3 regions of the Metabacillus sp. SLBN-84 genome follow, and region 1 is predicted to be linked to each of the others. Evidence: predicted binding sites of a transcription regulator. Region 1 holds the regulator's gene; each other region holds the start of a gene.
The links. Region 1 encodes Rex, which represses fermentation and respiration genes when NADH is low (regulators of the CRP and FNR family bind a similar motif). Its sites were predicted from a motif close to TTGTGAAATATTTCACAA; they were not measured.
Positions count from the first base shown of each region.

Region 1 (6,463 bases):
TTTTTTCTGACGGCTTTGCGCGCGCTTTGTTGTTGATGCTCTTGCCATGTTCCGCTGGATAAAATCCTTCAGCTTCGCCACTTCATCCTGCTGTTTTTCAAATAATTTAAGCTCGCGTTCATAGTTTTCAGCGGCCTGCTCGAGGTAGCGGCTATAGTTGCCGATGTACTTTCTGCTGGAGTGCCTTGAAATCTCATACACCTGGTTGACAACCTTATCAAGGAAGTACCGGTCATGGGATACGATTAGAATGGCACCGCTGTAACCCTGCAGGTATTGCTCAAGCCAGGACAGCGTTGCGATATCCAGATGGTTCGTCGGTTCATCCAGCACGAGCAGATCAGGGCTTGTCAAAAGCAGCTTACCAAGGGCAAGGCGTGTTTTCTGGCCTCCGCTCAAACGCTGGATCGGTGTTGAGATGTCAAAGTCAGCAAAGCCGAGTCCGTGAAGAACAGAACGGATGACTGCTTCATATTGATAGCCGCCTTTTTCTTTAAATTCAACCTGAAGACGGTCGTATTCATTCAGCAGCTGCTGAAATTCCCGTTCTGAAGGGTCTGTTTCAGCCATTTTCATCTCTAGGCTGCGCATCGTTTTTTCCATATCCTTAAGAGGCTGGAAAACGGAATTCATTTCATCCCAGATGGAAAGCTCGGATTCAAGGCCGGTATCCTGGGCCAGATAGCCGATCCGGACATCCTTAGGCTTGATGATTTCTCCTGATTCATAGGAAAGCTGTCCCGCGATAATCTTCAGGAGCGTTGATTTTCCGGCGCCGTTGCGGCCGACGAGTGCAATCTTGTCGCGCGTTTGTACTTCAAGTTTAATGTTCGATAATATAAGATCAGCAGCAAAATATTTTGTCAGCTGGTTAATTTGCAGCAAAATCATGTCTTTTCACCTCATGCTATGATAGGTTAAGTGTAGCTTATCCGCGGGGTGCCCGCAATGATTGGGGCCTCCGGATGCTTGTATTTGTCACAATAAGTAAAAAGACAGATTTGTAAAAATAGTGTATAGTCTAGGTATGAGGGGCGTAAAAAGATGTCAAATTTTACTCATTTTAACCAGCAGGGCAGAGCCAGGATGGTTGATATATCCGAAAAAAATGAAACAGTCCGCACAGCCGAAGCGATTTCAAGCGTCATCATGAGCATCGATGTGCATGAGAAAATCGTAAACCAGCAGCTTGAAAAAGGCGACGTGCTTGCTGTTGCGCAGGTAGCCGGCATTATGGCTGCTAAGAACACATGGAACATCATTCCGATGTGCCACCCGATCCCGCTTAAAGGAATCGATATCTCATTTGACTGGGAAAAAGACGAGGGACAAGCCCGCCTTGTCATACATGCTGCAGTCAAAACAAAAGGAAGTACAGGTGTTGAAATGGAAGCGCTAACTTCCGCTTCTGTCTGTGCACTGACGGTTTATGATATGTGCAAGGCTTTAGACAAGGGACTGGTAATCGGTCCGACGTACTTATCTCAAAAAACCGGCGGGAAAAATGGGGATTACAAGAGAGATAAATCTGCATCTTTGAATGTGGGGGTTAGAACGTGAACAACATTGAACAATCCAAAATTCCGCAGGCGACGGCAAAACGTCTGCCTTTATACTACAGGTTCTTAAAAAACCTGCATGCCTCAGGAAAGCAGCGGGTGTCATCAGCTGAACTGAGTGATGCCGTGAAGGTCGATTCCGCGACCATCCGAAGAGACTTTTCCTACTTTGGAGCTCTAGGGAAAAAAGGATATGGCTACAACGTCAATTACCTGCTGTCTTTTTTCAGAAAGACGCTTGATCAGGACGAGGTCACAAAGGTTACGCTGATTGGAGTAGGAAATCTCGGTACAGCTTTCCTTCATTATAACTTCACGAAAAACAACAATACGCTGATTTCACTGGCGTTTGATGTGGATGAGAACAAAATCGGCACCGAAATTGGCGACGTGCCGATCTATCATCTTGATAACATGGAAGAGCACCTGCCTGAGGATGTGACCGTTGCGATCTTGACGGTCCCTGCCCAGGCTGCCCAGGCGATTACAGACAGACTGATTGCAAAGGGCATTAAAGGCATTTTGAACTTCACACCGGCAAGACTGAATGTGCCGGAGGAAATCAGAATTCACCATATTGATCTTGCCGTTGAGCTGCAGTCGCTCGTCTACTTTTTGAAACATTACCCGAACGCATAAAGAAAGAGGTGAAAACCATGCCGAACATAGGATTTGGAAGTCTGCTGCTGATCGTTTTTGCTGCTTTATTAATCTTTGGTCCAAAGAAGCTTCCGGAACTTGGAAAAGCGCTGGGAAATTCGCTGCGCGAGTTCAAGTCTGCCACAAAAGGGCTTGCAGATGACGATGAGGAAGACAAAAAGAAGGAAGAGAAGTAAGATAGGATGAAAGCAGTTATGAAACAAAACGACATGTCGGTCATCGATCACATTGCCGAGCTCAGAAAACGGATCATCATTACGGTCTTTTTCCTGTTTCTCGCTGTGATTGCCGGCTTCTTACTCGCAAAGCCGATCATTATTTATCTGCAGCATACGACAGAAGCTGAGAATTTGACGCTTAATTCATTCCGCATGACAGATCCGATCATGGTCTACATGCAGTTTACCTTTATCATCGCCTTTATCCTGACGTCACCGGTCATTCTTTATCAGCTGTGGGCCTTCGTAAGTCCGGGGCTTTACGAAAAAGAAAGACGTGTCACGCTCAGCTATATCCCGATTAGCATCGGGCTGTTTCTGGCCGGTCTGAGCTTTTCGTATTTCCTGCTGTTTCCATTCGTGGTTGATTTTATGGAGCAGCTGTCAAATGATCTTGATATTAACCAGGTCATCGGGATTAACGAGTATTTTCAGTTTCTCATTCAGCTCACCATACCGTTCGGACTGCTGTTTCAGCTGCCGGTTGTCATCATGTTTTTGACAAGGCTCGGGATTGTCACGCCGATGTTCCTGTCAAAGGTGAGGAAATACGCATACTTCATTCTGCTTGTCATCGCAGCGCTCATCACACCTCCGGAGATTGTCTCGCATCTCATGGTGTCTGTTCCGCTTTTCATTTTGTATGAAGTCAGTATTTTCGTCTCAAGATTTGCCTACCGGAAAGCACAGAAAACACAGTTTGAGGAAGAAAATAAAGAAGGGTAATCCGCTGCCGGATTACCCTTCTTCCTATTTTTTCTTCGTTTTTACTTTATACGAAAGAGTAAACATTCGGAATGCCACTCCAAGATCAAATGTTGCAATCAGCATCAGCAGGATGGTCGGAAAAGACCATAGCCCGTTTTCCGAGCTGTTTACCGCAAGATAGGTAAACAGGATGCCCATTGCCAAGTAGAAAATTCCCATCGATACCGGGCTTGTTCTCATTCTTACATGCCTCCAAAAATAAATTGCATTTGTTCCGCATTCTTCATCATTTCTTCAATCTGTTCGCGGTTCGACTGCAGCAGCACGACCAGTGTATTCATGGCGACATGTGCAAAGATCGGTACGAGCAGGCGCTTTGTCCGGATATACAGGAAAGCAAAGACAAAGCCCATTGATCCGTACAGGAGCAGATGCTGCGGCTCACCGTGCACAAGCGCAAAAACGATTGAACTGATCAAAGCCGAAAGGAAGAAATTCATGCGCTGATAGAGAGCGCCGAACAGAATCTTTCTGAAAATGATTTCCTCTAATATCGGTCCGATAATGGAAGTGACGAGGATAAGAAGAGGCGTAACCTTTAATACTTCCATGATAATCTGCGTATTTTCTGACTCTCCCTGGATTCCGAGCACTCTCGTTTCAATTGTGGCTGCGAGAACCTGGACAGTCAGCGCCAAAAATACTCCGGCCACTGCCCATAGGATGGACACACTTACCGGGGCTGCGTCACCTCTTAATTCCTTGTTGTCTCTAAAGTGGGTGCGCATGAAAAACAGGACGAGGACAAATGCAGCCGCAAAGCTGAAAACGGTCCAGTATCCGGATGCCATAATCTGAGCCATTCTCATCGATTCGCCTTCGCCTACACCAAGCTTAAGAAGAAGCGGGATGCCAAGAATGCCTGAAAACTGCATGACGATGTATGTCAAAATGATTAGCCAGTATTCTTTCTTCAATCGAATGACTCCTTTTTTCGCCGATTATCGGTCATATGTTTATGTGTCAACTAGGCATTATTGTACCATAAACAGGGCAGCATGTAGGAGGATAACGCCTTTATGGTATGCCTTATGGGGACGAATCATGTAATTGATAAGGATTTCATTTTTTTTTGACTTATCACTTGAATTTGAGTGAGAGATTCTATAATATAATACTTGTGTTAGCACTCGAGACATCTGAGTGCTAATAAATAAGAAAATTTAAATCAATGAAATTTGAGGAGGTTGTTTCACTTGTTAAAGCCATTAGGTGATCGTGTCGTAATTGAGCTTGTACAATCTGAAGAAAAGACTGCCAGCGGAATCGTATTGCCGGACAGCGCGAAAGAAAAGCCGCAAGAGGGCAAAGTTGTAGCAGTAGGTACTGGTCGTGTGCTTGACAACGGTGAGCGTGTTGCTCTTGAAGTTGCAGAAGGCGATCGTATTATCTTCTCAAAATACTCTGGTACTGAAGTGAAGTATGAGGGTGCTGAATACTTAATCTTACGCGAAAGCGACATTTTAGCAGTTATCGGCTAATTTTATAAATAACATAAAAAACTTTTCAGGAGGTAAGAAATTATGGCTAAAGACATTAAATTCAGTGAAGACGCTCGCCGTGCAATGCTGCGCGGAGTTGACGCACTTGCAAATGCTGTAAAAGTAACACTTGGACCAAAAGGACGCAACGTGGTTCTTGAGAAAAAATTCGGATCTCCGCTAATCACAAATGACGGTGTAACCATCGCAAAAGAAATTGAGCTTGAAGATGCATTCGAAAACATGGGTGCAAAGCTTGTTGCTGAAGTTGCAAGCAAAACAAACGACGTAGCAGGTGACGGTACAACAACTGCAACGGTTCTTGCTCAGGCAATGATCCGCGAAGGTCTTAAAAACGTAACTGCAGGCGCTAACCCAATGGGTATCCGCAAAGGTATCGAAAAAGCGGTTGTTGTTGCTACAGAAGAGCTTAAAGCCATCTCTAAACCAATCGAAAGCAAAGAATCGATTGCTCAAGTAGCTGCGATTTCTGCTGCTGACGACGAAGTAGGTCAATTGATCGCTGAAGCAATGGAGCGCGTTGGCAACGACGGCGTTATCACAATTGAAGAATCAAAAGGCTTCACAACAGAGCTTGAAGTCGTTGAAGGTATGCAGTTCGACCGCGGATATGCATCTCCATACATGGTCACTGATTCAGACAAAATGGAAGCTGTCCTAGACAACCCGTACATCTTAATCACTGACAAAAAAATCACAAACATTCAGGAGATCCTTCCTGTACTTGAGCAGGTTGTACAACAAGGCAAGCCTCTACTATTGATTGCTGAGGATGTTGAAGGTGAAGCACTTGCTACTCTAGTAGTAAACAAACTTCGCGGAACATTCAATGCAGTAGCTGTTAAAGCTCCTGGATTCGGCGACCGCCGCAAAGCCATGCTTGAGGACATCTCTGTTCTTACAGGCGGAGAAGTGATCACTGAAGACTTAGGTCTTGACCTTAAATCAGCGAACATTTCCCAGCTTGGCCGCGCTTCTAAAGTTGTTGTAACAAAAGAAAACACAACAATCGTTGAAGGCGCTGGCGAGTCTGACAAAATTGCAGGCCGCGTAAAACAAATCCGTGCTCAATTAGAAGAAACAACTTCTGAGTTCGATAAAGAAAAATTACAAGAACGTCTGGCTAAATTAGCTGGCGGCGTAGCAGTCATCAAAGTTGGTGCTGCAACTGAAACAGAACTAAAAGAGCGCAAACTTCGCATTGAAGATGCCCTTAACTCTACTCGCGCTGCAGTAGAAGAAGGTATCGTATCAGGCGGTGGTACAGCCCTTGTAAATGTATACAACAAAGTAGCATCTGTTGAAGGAGAAGGCGACTTCGCGACAGGCGTAAACATCGTTCTTCGCGCACTTGAAGAGCCAGTACGCCAAATCGCTCACAACGCAGGTCTTGAAGGCTCCGTTATCGTTGAGCGCCTGAAGCATGCTGAAGTAGGCACTGGATTCAACGCTGCAACTGGTGCATGGGTAAACATGATCGAAGCCGGTATCGTTGACCCGACAAAAGTAACTCGTTCAGCTCTTCAAAACGCTGCATCTGTAGCGGCTATGTTCCTGACTACTGAAGCAGTAGTTGCTGACAAGCCTGAAGAAAACGCTCCTGCAATGCCTGATATGGGCGGCATGGGTGGAATGGGCGGAATGATGTAATCATTGCCCAAAAATAGAAGTAGAGAGGTTTTCCAGAGAGATTTGGGAAGCCTCTTTTTTTACTGTTTTTCGTTCTAATAGCGTAACCTCTTGGAGGAATAACATA
Region 1 is NZ_JBRJIP010000005.1:10,177-16,639, forward strand. Features, by position in the region: gene RKD52_RS21190 (ABC-F family ATP-binding cassette domain-containing protein) at 1-891, opposite strand, end outside; gene moaC (cyclic pyranopterin monophosphate synthase MoaC) at 1,045-1,560, shown strand; gene RKD52_RS21200 (redox-sensing transcriptional repressor Rex) at 1,557-2,198, shown strand; gene RKD52_RS21205 (twin-arginine translocase TatA/TatE family subunit) at 2,216-2,395, shown strand; gene tatC (twin-arginine translocase subunit TatC) at 2,414-3,163, shown strand; gene RKD52_RS21215 (YdiK family protein) at 3,188-3,385, opposite strand; gene RKD52_RS21220 (CPBP family intramembrane glutamic endopeptidase) at 3,388-4,122, opposite strand; gene groES (co-chaperone GroES) at 4,402-4,686, shown strand; gene groL (chaperonin GroEL) at 4,729-6,357, shown strand.

Region 2 (6,463 bases), on a different contig from region 1:
CGTATGAGAATAAACTGACAGAAGAAAGAGAGTTTTCAATTGAAACCCTCTCAGGCCTTGTCTATGCAAAACTTGAAGGCGAAGGTTCCGTTATCAGCAAAGTGACAATTGACATGGGAGAACCTCTGCTTACCCGCAGCGAAATTCCGATGCAGGGAAATCCGGATGAAAGAGCGGTAAACGCACCTCTTGAATTTAACGGAAAACAGTATATGGGCACTGCTGTTTCAATGGGGAATCCTCATCTGGTCTTTTATGTGGATGATATTGAGACGGCACCTGTTTTAACCCTTGGTCCGGTTGTTGAAAAAGCCCCTCTATTTCCTGAAAGTGTGAATGTCGAATTTGTAGAAGTCGTATCTGAAAACGAGCTTCACTTCAGAGTGTGGGAGCGCGGTTCAGGCGTAACGATGGCTTGCGGTACAGGAGCATGTGCCGCCGTTGTTTCTTCTGTTTTAAATGGGTTCACTAAAAGAGGAGAAGATACGACGGTTCATTTAGCAGGCGGAGATTTGCTTATTAATTGGTCTGAAGAAGGAAATGTTTTTATGACAGGACCAGCTGAGGTAATCTGTACAGGAGTCTATTACTACAGCAGCTGACAGGCTGAATCATTTGAGACTTCTTTCCGGATTGGGTATACTGGTAGCATAGCCTTTGGATAATCGGCAAAGGAGGAATAAAGATGAGCGATTTAGTAACAATTACGGAAGCAGCAGCTTTTCAAATAAAAGACATGATGAAAGAGAACGGCGAGGAGCAGGCTTATCTGCGTGTAGGCGTAAAAGGCGGCGGATGCAGCGGCCTTTCTTACGGGATGGGCTTTGAGCAGGAGCCGGGCGAAGACGACACGCAATTTGAGCTTCACGGCATTAAAGTTGTAGTGGATAAAGAGAGTACGGCTATCCTGAAAGGCACGATTATTGACTTTAAAGAGTCCCTGATGGGCGGCGGCTTTACAATCGACAATCCGAATGCCATTGCTTCATGCGGCTGCGGTTCTTCTTTCAGAACAGCAACAAATACTGGTACTCCTGAGGAGTGCTGATAAAAGGACATTTCCCTGTAACGACAGGGGAATGTTTTTTTTTGCTTGTTTTACATAATAACCCCTGATTCTTTTCTCTGACACTGGACAAAAACCCAGCATATAGTATGGGTGTGAAAACGATAAGGGGGCAGAGCAAAGTATGTATTATCATCCATATACGCCGTATCACGGCTATTATTCTTACCGTCTGAATTCAACAGACGAATTAAATGAAGGTCTGTATAAATGGGGCAAGTTCACATTTTCAAATGATGCTGAAAAAGAGGCCTTTATTTTTTACTTAGACAAAGAGTCGGGAGATGCGTATATCCTGTCTTTTCCTGCTTTAACTACAAGCAGAGTAAACGTTAGCGATATAAAATCATTTAAAGTAATGGAGAAACCTCCGAAGGCTGAAGGCGAAGGGCAAAATGGAGGCGGTCAGTCAGAGCAGGGGCAGCAAGGCGGCTCTTCAGAAGGCGGACAGAACGGCGGACAAGGCGGATCCGGCGGTCAAAATGGCGGATCCGGAGGGCAAGGCGGAACTGAAGGGGGTCAGAACGGCGGAACAGGAGGTCAAAATGGCGGTTCCGGAAGCGGACAGAGCCCATTTGGCGAGATGCCGGGAATGGGTCAGAACGGAGGCTCACAAGGCGGTCAAGGGGGATCGCCTGGACAGATGCCTGGCATGGGTCAGGGCGGAAGCTCACAAGGCGGTCAAGGGGGATCGCCTGGACAGATGCCGGGAATGAGTCAAGGTGGAGGCATGCAGGGAGGCCAGCAGAGTCCGTTCGGCCAAATGCCCGGAATGGGTCAAGGTGGAGGCATGCAGGGAGGTCAGCAGAGTCCGTTCGGCCAGATGCCTGGAATGGGCCAGGGCGGAGGCATGCAGGGAGGCCAGGGAAGTCCGTTTGGCCAGATGCCCGGATCAGATCAGGGGATGATGCAGTTTGACGGCCAGCGGTATCAGCAGCCGCAACCGTATTTTTATAACCCCTACAACCAAAACTGGCAGTAAATAAAGATAGAGAAAAACTAAGTGGTTGGTTGCTAAAAAGGAAGAGTTGGCAGTAAAAAAAGGGAAGTTGGTAGTAAAAAAAGGGAAGTTGGTAGTAAAAAAGAAAGAGTTGGCAGTAAAACAAGGGAAGTTGGCAGTAAAACAGAAAGAGTTGGTAGTAAAGCCGGAAAAGTTGGTTATAAAACGGCAATCCTGGCAGCAAAATTCAAGTGTTGGCAGAAAAACTGACTTATCATGCAGTGAGCATGTAAAACTTGCCGCTCTCATCATTTTTTTCTGGATTAAACCAAAAAATTAACGCAAATAAAAAAAGATTGCAGAGAAATAAAAAATTTCTCTGCAATCTTCATTATTTCCCTTATTTTTCAAACAAGCTTGTGCTGTGAAGAGGCTGCACTCTTGCTTTTGGATCCATATAGGCTTTTGCATTGTTAACGGCAGTTGGAGCTTCTCCAAATCCGCTTGCAATCAGCTTGACTTTTCCTTCGTACGTGCAGATATCTCCTGCAGCATAAATGCCTTCAACATTTGTCTCCATTTTGCTGTTGACGAGGATGGAGTTTTTTTCGATTTCAAGTCCCCAGTTTTTAATTGGGCCGAGAGAGGAAACAAATCCGAAGTTTACGATGACAGCATCAACGTCCAATACTTCTTTGCGGTCACCTTTTACTTCTTCTAATACGACCTGTTCAATCTTGTCTGATCCAGTCAGTTCAGTTGGGATGAAAGGAGTCAGGATTTGAACTTTCGAGTTGTTTAAATTTTCTACACTGTGCTCGTGGGCGCGGAATTTATCTCTTCTGTGGACAAGGGTCACTTTTTCTGCAATCGGTTCAAGCATAAGTGACCAGTCTACTGCTGAGTCTCCGCCTCCGCATACGAGTACGCGCTGTCCTGCAAACTGATTCAGGTCATCGATGAAATAGTGAAGATTTGATTTTTCAAATGAAGCCGCTTCTTCAAGCTCGATTTTACGCGGCTGAAAAGCACCGTTTCCGGCAGTAATGATGATGGTTTTAGAGTAATGGACTTCTTGATCGGTTGTCAGTTTGAAAACGCCGTCTGCCTGTTTTTCAACATCGGCAACTGCCTGTTCAAGACAAACCGTTGGTTCAAATTGAGCCATTTGTTCTTTTAAGTTGTTGACAAGCTCCTGAGCGAGGACTTTTGGGAATCCCGCTACATCATATATGTATTTTTCAGGATAAAGGGCAGAGAGCTGTCCCCCAAGCTGCGGAAGGCTCTCAATAATTTTAACAGATGCCTGGCGCATGCCGCCGTAGAATGCCGTGAACAATCCTACCGGTCCGCCTCCGATAATCGTGATGTCGTATACTTTTGTGTCTTCCTTCACAAAGATAACCCCCAATTGTAATTGATAATGATTCTTAATGTTAACATATTGTCACTCGTTCGTCATTTCAGCCGGCAGCCGCCTGCAGTGCGAAAGAGTCATTCACTGTTTGATTATGATTATTATAGAGAATGTTTTTATTTTTGTAAAATTCTTAACGTTTTTAATCCTTTAATTTGGTCTTGAAAAAATCAGTACAGGTGCTATTATGGAATATAGGCATTATTTCTATCATATTTAATTATTTGCTTCTTTCTGAAAAGTTAAGTGAACATTTTCACAAACTTTTTTGCGGAAAACAAAATAAAAAGCTGTAAAGCGGAGGAAGATAAGGAATATAGACATTATTCTATCCTTCACAGCAAAAAAATCAAAAAAGGTGGATGTGATTCGGTTGAGAAAGCCCAAAATAGTAGTACTAGGTGCAGGTTACGGCGGATTAATGGCAGTTACGCGTCTTCAAAAAATGATCGGTGTAAATGAAGCAGATCTTACACTTGTGAACAAAAATGATTATCATTATGAAACAACATGGCTTCACGAGGCATCAGCTGGTACGCTGCATCATGACAAAGCAAGATACCAAGTAAAAGATGTCATCGATAACAGCCGCGTGAAATTTGTGAAAGATACTGTTGTATCGATCAACAAAGATGAGAAGAAAATCGTCCTTTCAAATGGTGAGCTTGAGTATGACTATCTTGTTATTTCTCTTGGTTCTCATCCTGAGACATTTGGAATTAAAGGTCTTAAAGAATATGCATTCGGCATTACAAATATTAATGCTGCACGTCAATTGCGCGAGCACATCGAATATCAATTTGCTACTTACAACACAGAAGAAGTAAAACGCGACCAGCGTCTTGCAATTGTTGTGGGCGGAGCAGGCTTCACCGGCATCGAGTTCCTTGGAGAGCTTGCAAACCGTGTTCCTGAGCTTTGCCGCGAGTACGATGTTGATCATAAGAAAGTGCGCATCATCTGTGTAGAGGCTGCTCCAACAGCGCTTCCTGGATTTGATCCTGAGCTGGTTGAGTATGCTGTAAATCATCTTGAGCGCAAAGGTGTTGAATTTAAAATCGGCACTGCGATTAAAGAATGTGTTGAAGACGGCATTATCGTTGCAAAAGACGATGTAATGGAAGAAATTAAAGCTGACACAGTTGTTTGGGCAGCAGGCGTACGCGGAAACAGCATTGTAGAAGAAGCCGGATTTGAAAACATGCGCGGCCGCGTAAAAGTTGACTCTTACCTTAGAGCTCCAGGCCATGATGATGTCTTTATCATCGGGGACTGCTCTCTTGTGATCAACGAAGAAATCAACCGTCCATACCCTCCTACAGCTCAAATCGCTATGCAGCAAGGTATCACAGCTGCTAAGAACATTTCAGTTGCAGTCCGTGACCAGGGCGAAATGGAAGAGTTCAAGCCTGACATTAAAGGTACAGTAGCTTCTCTTGGCGAAGACGATGCAGTAGGCATGGTATTCGGCAAAAAAGTAATGGGTACAAAAGCTTCATTCATGAAGAAAATGATTGATAACCGTGCTCTTATGATGGTTGGCGGAGCAGGTCTTGTAGTGAAAAAAGGAAAATTTAAGTTTTTCTGAGAAATCGATTAAACTAAAGACAAGAGCTATATGCTTTTGTCTTTTTTTTTACGCAAAAATTGATATTTACATAAAGGATTTTCAAAAGGAAGGGGAGTTTTAAATGTCATCCAAACGGGGACATGTGTGGATTGCCGTTTCAGGGCTTGTTGAAAATGAGAATGGTGAATGGCTTGTCGTTAAAAAGCGTTATGGAGGTTTAAAGGGCAAATGGTCATTTCCTGCCGGCTTTGTAAACGAGGGAGAAACAGTGGATGAAGCTGTTTCAAGGGAGATCTTAGAAGAGACAGGGATAGAAACGGCTGTACTTGGTGTGATTGGGATCAGGTCAGGTGTCATCCATGAAAAAATCAGCGATAACATGATTATTTTCAGGCTTAAAGCCATCTCTTCAGACATTACCGTTCAGGAAAATGAACTGTTTGAAGCAGCCTTTATGCACCCCAATCTACTAAGGGAGCATAGTGATTCGTCTTTGCTTCTAAAATCATTCGCAGATGAAACGTTTGAAAAAATGCTGAACAAAGTGGACGGGGCGAATCCCGGAAATCAGTTCGGATACACAGCTTACCGTTTATTTTTATAATTTTCAAAATAATAAGAAAAGTTAAGGAAACGAGAGGAAGAAGTTGATGTATTCGCTTACATCAGGAATCTCGTCAGATTTTCTTCCTTTATCCTTTACAAAGAACCTGATATAGTATCTTCAATATCTAAAAAGAGATTTTTACCGGGAGGGAAATATAGATGATCAATGGATCTGTTATCGAAAAGAAAGAGTGTCCTTATTGTTCGGGTAAAGGATATTTCCAGCTGCTTCTTGGAGGTTCCGAAACGTGCGACTGCTGCAACGGAACAGGGAAGAAATCAGCATAGATTTTAAGATTGACGGGTTATCCCTTGTTCAGTACACTAAAAGAGGTGTATTGGAGGGGATAACTTGTTTTTGCCTGTATTAATCATTTCAATGCTTTTATTTTTTGTTTTGTTTTTTGGAATCGGTTTCTTGCTGAACATGCTGCTCAGAATGTCATGGATCATGGCTATTATTTATCCGATTGTCTGCATCTTTATCGTAGATTCAGTTAAATTTACGGCCTACTTCACAGCTCCCGGTTCATCTATATCTTCGCTTGGACAGCGTTTTGCGTCATTGGCCCTTGCAGATATCCTGATATTAGTAAGCGGACTCGCCGGAGCCATCGTGTCCGGAATCGTCATTAACATGCTGCGAAAAAGAGGATATCAAATGTTTTAGTCCTGATCTGTACGATGCGTGCAGGTCTTTTTAGTATGTTTATACTCTTTTTTATAAGATCTAGAAGAAATTGGATTCCTCTTCATTCTGAATATTTCGCTTCCTGATTGGAAACGATTATGAGTGTGAGAGGAGTGACACATAAGATGAAAAAAATGATAAGGCGCCTGCTGATGGCTATTATGCTTCTGCTT
Region 2 is NZ_JBRJIP010000001.1:821,417-827,879, forward strand. Features, by position in the region: gene dapF (diaminopimelate epimerase) at 1-602, shown strand, start outside; gene RKD52_RS04000 (HesB/IscA family protein) at 686-1,048, shown strand; gene RKD52_RS04005 (hypothetical protein) at 1,191-2,048, shown strand; gene RKD52_RS04010 (hypothetical protein) at 2,074-2,346, shown strand; gene yumC (ferredoxin--NADP reductase 2) at 2,407-3,402, opposite strand; gene RKD52_RS04020 (NAD(P)/FAD-dependent oxidoreductase) at 3,788-5,011, shown strand; partial or broken gene RKD52_RS04025 (NUDIX domain-containing protein) at 5,115-5,457, shown strand; gene RKD52_RS04030 (YuiA family protein) at 5,759-5,887, shown strand; gene RKD52_RS04035 (YuiB family protein) at 5,979-6,269, shown strand; gene RKD52_RS04040 (3D domain-containing protein) at 6,416-6,463, shown strand, end outside.
Region 2: a site for Rex is predicted at 3,668-3,685, ahead of yumC (ferredoxin--NADP reductase 2). Genes of this name have one in related genera too.

Region 3 (6,463 bases), on a different contig from region 1:
AGATTGTCATCACAGAAATTCCATTTGAAGTAAATAAGGCAAACCTTGTGAAGCGCATGGACGAGTTCCGGATTGAGCGAAAGCTTGACGGCATTGCTGAGGTCCGTGATGAAACTGACCGGACCGGAATGAGGATTGTCGTGGAACTTAAAAAAGACGCTGATGCACAGGGAATCCTGAATTACCTGTACAAAAACAGCGACCTGCAGGTTCCTTATAATTTTAATATGGTGGCCATACATAACAGACGCCCGACACTCATGACGCTGCCTGCCATTCTTGATGCTTATATTTCGCATCAGAAGGAAGTCATCACAAACCGCTCCAAATACGACCTTGAAAAGGCCAAAGAGCGCCAGCATATCGTCGAGGGACTCATTAAAGCCCTGTCTATCCTCGATGAGGTGATCGCTGTTATCAGGGCATCCAAGGACAAACGGGATGCAAAGGATAACTTAATTGCAAAGTTTGCGTTTACAGAAATTCAGGCTGAAGCCATTGTATCCCTTCAGCTTTACAGATTAACAAACACGGATATCACGGCTCTTCAAAATGAAGCGAAAGAGCTTGATGAAAAAATAGCACAGCTTCTTGATATCCTGAACAATGAGAAAAAACTGTATCAGGTGATCAAAACAGATTTGAAAAAAATCAAAAAAACCTATGCGGATCAAAGACGCTCTGTCATTCAGCATGAGATTCAGGAAATAAAAATCAACCTTGAAGTGATGATTCCGTCAGAAGACGTTATAGTTACCGTAACAAAGGACGGCTATATCAAACGTACGAGCAGCCGTTCATACTCTGCATCAAACGGCCAGGATTTCGGCATGAAAGAAACAGACAGGCTGCTCGGGAAATTTGACATTAATACAACCGAAACCATTCTGCTGTTCACAAGCAAGGGCAATTACATCTATTGTCCGGTTCATGAAATTCCTGATATCCGCTGGAAGGACCTCGGCCAGCATATTGCCAATCTTGTCAGCCTGGAGCGGGATGAACAGCTGATAAAGGCCATGCCTGTTAAAGATTTTGAAGCAGCGCAGTACCTGCTCTTTGTCACAAAGAACGGGATGGTCAAAAAAACCGAACTGAAATTGTACAAGGCCCAGAGGTACTCCAAAGCGTTAATGGCTGTCAATCTTAAAGGCGATGACGAGTTGGTCAATGTATTTATGACATCCGGAAACGATGATCTGTTCCTCGCGACGCAGTTCGGATATGGATTGTGGTTTGCTGAAGAAGAAGTCGGCATTGTGGGCGCAAGAGCAGCAGGAGTAAAAGGAATGAATCTGAAAGAGGGAGATACAGTAGCAGGCGCTGCGGTTTTCCCTGCAGGAAACATTCCACAGATTGTCATTGTCACACAGCGGGGCGCTGCAAAGAAAATGTCGCTTAAAGAATTTGAAAAGACTTCAAGAGCCAAGCGGGGATTAATTATGCTGAGAGAGCTGAAGAACAATCCTCACAGAGTCGTTGGCATGCACCTTGTCGATCAGTCGAGCAAACTGATGCTGAAGACAGAAAAAGGGCATACAGAAGAAGTTCACGCAGCTCAACTGCGCGCAAATGACAGGTACAGCAACGGATCTTTCTTTATCGATGAGGGAGATTCCGGGTCAGTTAAAGAAGTGTGGGTGCCAGTCACCCAGTAAATGAAAAGACATCCCTTTCATTAAAGGGATGTCTTTTTTGCGTCTTATTTATTTTTAGAGAAGTATTCAGTAAACGCGTGCATAATCTCAATTCCCTGATACAAAAATAGACTAAAGGCCGTTAATGAAAAACCAGTCACCATAATTAGTCTCATCCAGAACATCGCATTTCCCTCCTTTTTTAAAAAGATTCTAGGGTCTTAGCGATGTACGGCCATAATAGGAGGACTGGTAGAAAACAGACAGCAGAAATTTCTTGAACAGGCCTGCTGAAGCTGATAAAGCAGCAATCACAGCGGCCGCTAAAAGTACAGGTATCAAGCTTGACTCGCTTTGATCAGTGCTGAAAGGCATTTTCTCGTATTCAGCTTTATCCGCTGTAACCAGCTGAACATGCTCTTCAACATCAAAAGCCGGTGTCTTTACGGGATGATGCTGCACATGCGGCGAAACCCCGGTCAGGAGAAGGGCAATGAGAAATAGAAAAATCGTCTGTCTCATAACATTCCTCCTTTTAAATCGTGCAATCGAATATACATAATCATAACGCAAAAAGACGGATTCGAACAGTGGAAACTTTTTTCGTTTTTACTGTGCAAAACGACAATTTCTGATATACTCTAACTTTGTGATGTTAGGAAGCCTAACATGAAGTTAGAAAATTTATTTTTTTCAGGAGGTTTAATATGGATTTTTTAAATGGAATGATTTCCGGAGGGAATACAATTCTGTGGTCATACTTGCTGATCTATATGCTTGTAGGAATTGGTTTGTATTTCACAGTCCGTTCAAGATTTGTCCAATTCCGCTACTTTGGCGAAATGTTCAGGCTTCTAAAGGAACCTGCAATGGTATCCAAAGAAGGCAAGAGAGGCATTTCGTCCCTGCAGGCATTCTTTATCAGTGCAGCATCAAGGGTTGGCACCGGTAATTTAGCGGGAGTAGCTATTGCCATTGCCGTCGGAGGACCGGGTGCGGTTTTCTGGATGTGGCTGATTGCGCTTGTAGGAATGGCTTCAAGCTTTGTAGAAAGCACACTTGCGCAGGTCTACAAAGTAAAAGACGGAGATCAATTCCGCGGAGGCCCTGCTTACTATATGGAAAAAGCGCTGAAGGCAAGGTGGATGGGAATCCTGTTTGCTGTTTTAATAACGTTATGCTTCGGACTGATTTTCAATGCTGTTCAGGCCAATACCATTGCTCTTGCTTTTGACAGTGCATTTGCTGTGGATAAAACGGTTATGGGCATCATTTTGGCTGTCTTCACCGCACTGATTATTTTCGGCGGTCTGAAAAGGGTAGCTGCAGCATCCCAGATTATCGTGCCTGTTATGGCGCTGATCTACATAGCTGTTGCTCTTGTCGTTGTTATTATGAACATTACAGAAGTGCCGAACGTCATCGCCGTCATTTTTGCAAATGCTTTTGGATTTGAGCAGGCAGTAGGCGGAGGTATTGGAGCTGCAGTTGAAAACGGAATTAAGAGAGGACTGTTCTCGAATGAAGCGGGTATGGGAAGTGCACCGAACGCTGCTGCTACGGCAAACGTTTCTCACCCTGCTAAACAAGGTTTCATCCAGACGCTAGGCGTGTTTTTCGACACGATTATCATCTGCAGCACAACAGCATTCCTGATTCTTCTGTTTGACACGACACCGGATCCTTCGCTTGACGGTATTCAAATTACCCAGGCAGCTTTGCAGTCTCACATCGGAGACTGGGCAGGCACGTTCCTGGCTGTAGCGATTCTGCTGTTCGCATTCAGTTCGGTTATTGGAAACTACTACTACGGGGAAACAAATATTGAGTTTTTAAACGGAAGCAAAACCGTTCTGTTTATCTACCGTTTAGCAGTAGTCGGGATGGTTATCTTCGGGTCGGTATCAGGTTTCCAGCTGATTTGGGATATGGCTGATCTCTTTATGGGTCTTATGGCCGTTACGAACCTTATTGCCATTGCCATCCTTTCAAAAATTGCATTTGAAGTGCTGAAAGATTATGCACGCCAGCGCAAAGAAGGCAAAAATCCTGTATTTAAAGCAAGCTCCATCAAAGGACTTAAAAATACCGAATGCTGGGGAGACGATGAGGTTTAACCTCTGAATACGAAGCATTAACGGATTCATCCACTGCTAAAGCACACCTTTCAGTTTCTGAGCGGTGTGCTTTTTCTTTAGAAAAGCGGAGGCCGGCAGATGGGGAGGAAGCAGAATTTTTATAGAGAAGGCATAGGGGCTTTGTCAAATGTCCTGCTGTAAAACAGCGAAGAGTTTGTGAAAATGTGAACAAACTTTATCAATTCATGTATTTCTATCGTTTTACAGATGAATTTGGGCTAAACTAATCAGTAGAAGCAGATCATTCCATTTATTTATGTGAAAACATTCACAAACACTTGTTTTAATTTTCCTGATTAGAGGAAAAGAATGGATAAACTGCTATTTATTGCGTGAAGTAGGGGGGAACGAAATTGTTTGAGTATGATCCGGTATTGTACAGCAGAATTCTGACGGGCTTGACACTTGCATTTCATACGATTTTTTCCACACTTGGAGTAGGTGTGCCGCTGCTCATTGCTCTTGCAGAGTGGATTGGCATCAGGCGAAATGATGAACATTATCATCTTCTTGCAAGGAGATGGGCAAGGGGCTACATCATCACAGTGGCTGTCGGGGTTGTTACAGGAACGGCAATAGCCCTTCAGCTCAGTCTGCTGTGGCCGAACTTTATGCAGGTTGCAGGCCAGACAATCAGTCTGCCGCTGTTCTTGGAAACTTTCGCATTTTTCTTTGAAGCTATTTTTCTTGGTATCTACCTTTATACATGGGATCGCTTCAAAAAGAAAATCTACCATTTGCTGCTGCTGATTCCGGTGGCTCTCGGAGCGACGCTTTCCGGTTTCTTTATTACAACTGTGAATGCTTTTATGAACGCTCCGCTTGGATTTAATATGGAAAACGGAGTTTTGACTGGTGTAAACCCGCTGCTTGCGATGTTTAATCCGGCAACGCCGACAAAAATGGCGCACGTGCTGTCTTCAGCCTACTTAACATCTGCCTGTGTGCTGGCTGCCATTGCCGCATTTATGATTCTAAGGGGCAGAAAGCACGTTTATTACAAAAAAGCACTCCGACTTTCTATGACTGTGGCTTTTGTCTGTGCAATAAGTACAGCCGTTATTGGCGATCTATCAGGAAAATATTTGGCAGAGTACCAGCCTGAAAAGCTGGCTGCTGCAGAATGGCATTTTGAAACAACAGAAGAAGCATCATTAATTCTCGGAGGAATCCTTGATGAAAACAACGAGGTCAAGTATGCACTTGAGATTCCCTACGCATTGAGCATTCTTGCGCACGGAACGCCGGATGCAGAGGTGACGGGGCTTGAAGAGTTTCCAGAGGAAGAATGGCCGCCGCTGATTGTCCATTATTTCTTTGATCTGATGGTTGGAATCGGCATGTTTTTGGCGTTTGTATCCTTCCTGTACATGGTCATGAGATGGCGGAAAAAATCTAATGAGCTGAACCGGATTCTCTTATGGCTGATTGTCAGCACAGGTCCTCTTGCCATGCTTGCCATTGAAGCGGGATGGTTCTTTACAGAAGAGGGCAGACAGCCTTGGATCTTAAGAGGCTACATGACAACGGCGGAAGGTGCCACGACATCAGGCTACGTTGACATCATGCTGTATTTGTTCATCGCCCTGTACGCGGTGCTTGCTGTATCAGCCGTTGCTGTGCTTCGCCGTACATTCAAGGCAAATCCCGCTGAGCGCGAGCTTGAAAAATTAGGATTGAAATAGGAGAGGACAAGATGGATTATGAACTGATTGGAATTACCGTGCTCTGGACATTTTTGTACGGATACCTTATTGTAGCGTCCATTGATTTTGGTGCAGGTTTTTTCAATTATTACTCTGCACTGACAGGACGCGGGCCTATTGTAAAAAAAGTGATTAACCGGTATTTGTCTCCGGTCTGGGAAGTGACGAATGTATTCCTGATCTTCTTCTACATTGGATTGGTCGGATTTTTTCCGTCGCTTGCCTATTATTACGGTACAGCCCTTCTCGTGCCAGGAAGCATAGCCATTATTCTGATTGCCCTGCGCGGTTCGTATTATGCGTTTCATCACTACGGTAACCGAGAAAGTCTCTGGTATCAGTTTTTATATGGAGCGACAGGCCTGCTGATTCCGGCATCACTGTCTGTTGTGCTTACACTGTCTGAAGGCGGCTTTATCGACGTCAGCGGGGATGAGGTGCAGCTGAATTACGCCGAGCTCTTTACAAGCGCGTATGCGTGGGCCGTCGTCTTTCTGGCGATAGTGAGTGTGCTGTATATTTCTGCAAGTTTTCTGACGTTTTATGCTCATAAAGCGGGAGACAGCAGTGCCTTCAACCTTCTGCGCAAATATGCGCTGTTTTGGAGCGGCCCGACCATTCTTGCAAGCCTGCTCGTTTTTGTGTCCTTAAGAGAGCATAATCCGGGTCATTTTCAGCGGATGATGGATATGTCCTGGCTTTTTGGTTTATCACTTCTGTTTTTTGCGGGTGCCGTGTATTTGATTTGGAAAAAGAAGAGTTTGGGCGTTTCGTTTATCCTGGTCATGCTGCAGTTTGCGGCGGCATTTTACGGATACGGGGCATCGCATCTGCCGTATGTGCTTTATCCGTACGTCACGATCTACACAAGCTTTACAAACGATACTATGGCCCTGGCACTCATCTTTGCATTTCTTGCAGGATTAATGCTCCTTGTACCGTCGTTATACTTGCTGATGAGGCTGTTCCTTTTTGATAACGA
Region 3 is NZ_JBRJIP010000001.1:2,292,363-2,298,825, reverse strand. Features, by position in the region: gene parC (DNA topoisomerase IV subunit A) at 1-1,658, shown strand, start outside; gene RKD52_RS11745 (hypothetical protein) at 1,851-2,159, opposite strand; gene RKD52_RS11740 (alanine/glycine:cation symporter family protein) at 2,345-3,754, shown strand; gene RKD52_RS11735 (cytochrome ubiquinol oxidase subunit I) at 4,129-5,460, shown strand; gene RKD52_RS11730 (cytochrome d ubiquinol oxidase subunit II) at 5,472-6,463, shown strand, end outside.
Region 3: a site for Rex is predicted at 4,032-4,049, ahead of RKD52_RS11735 (cytochrome ubiquinol oxidase subunit I). Genes of this name have one in related genera too.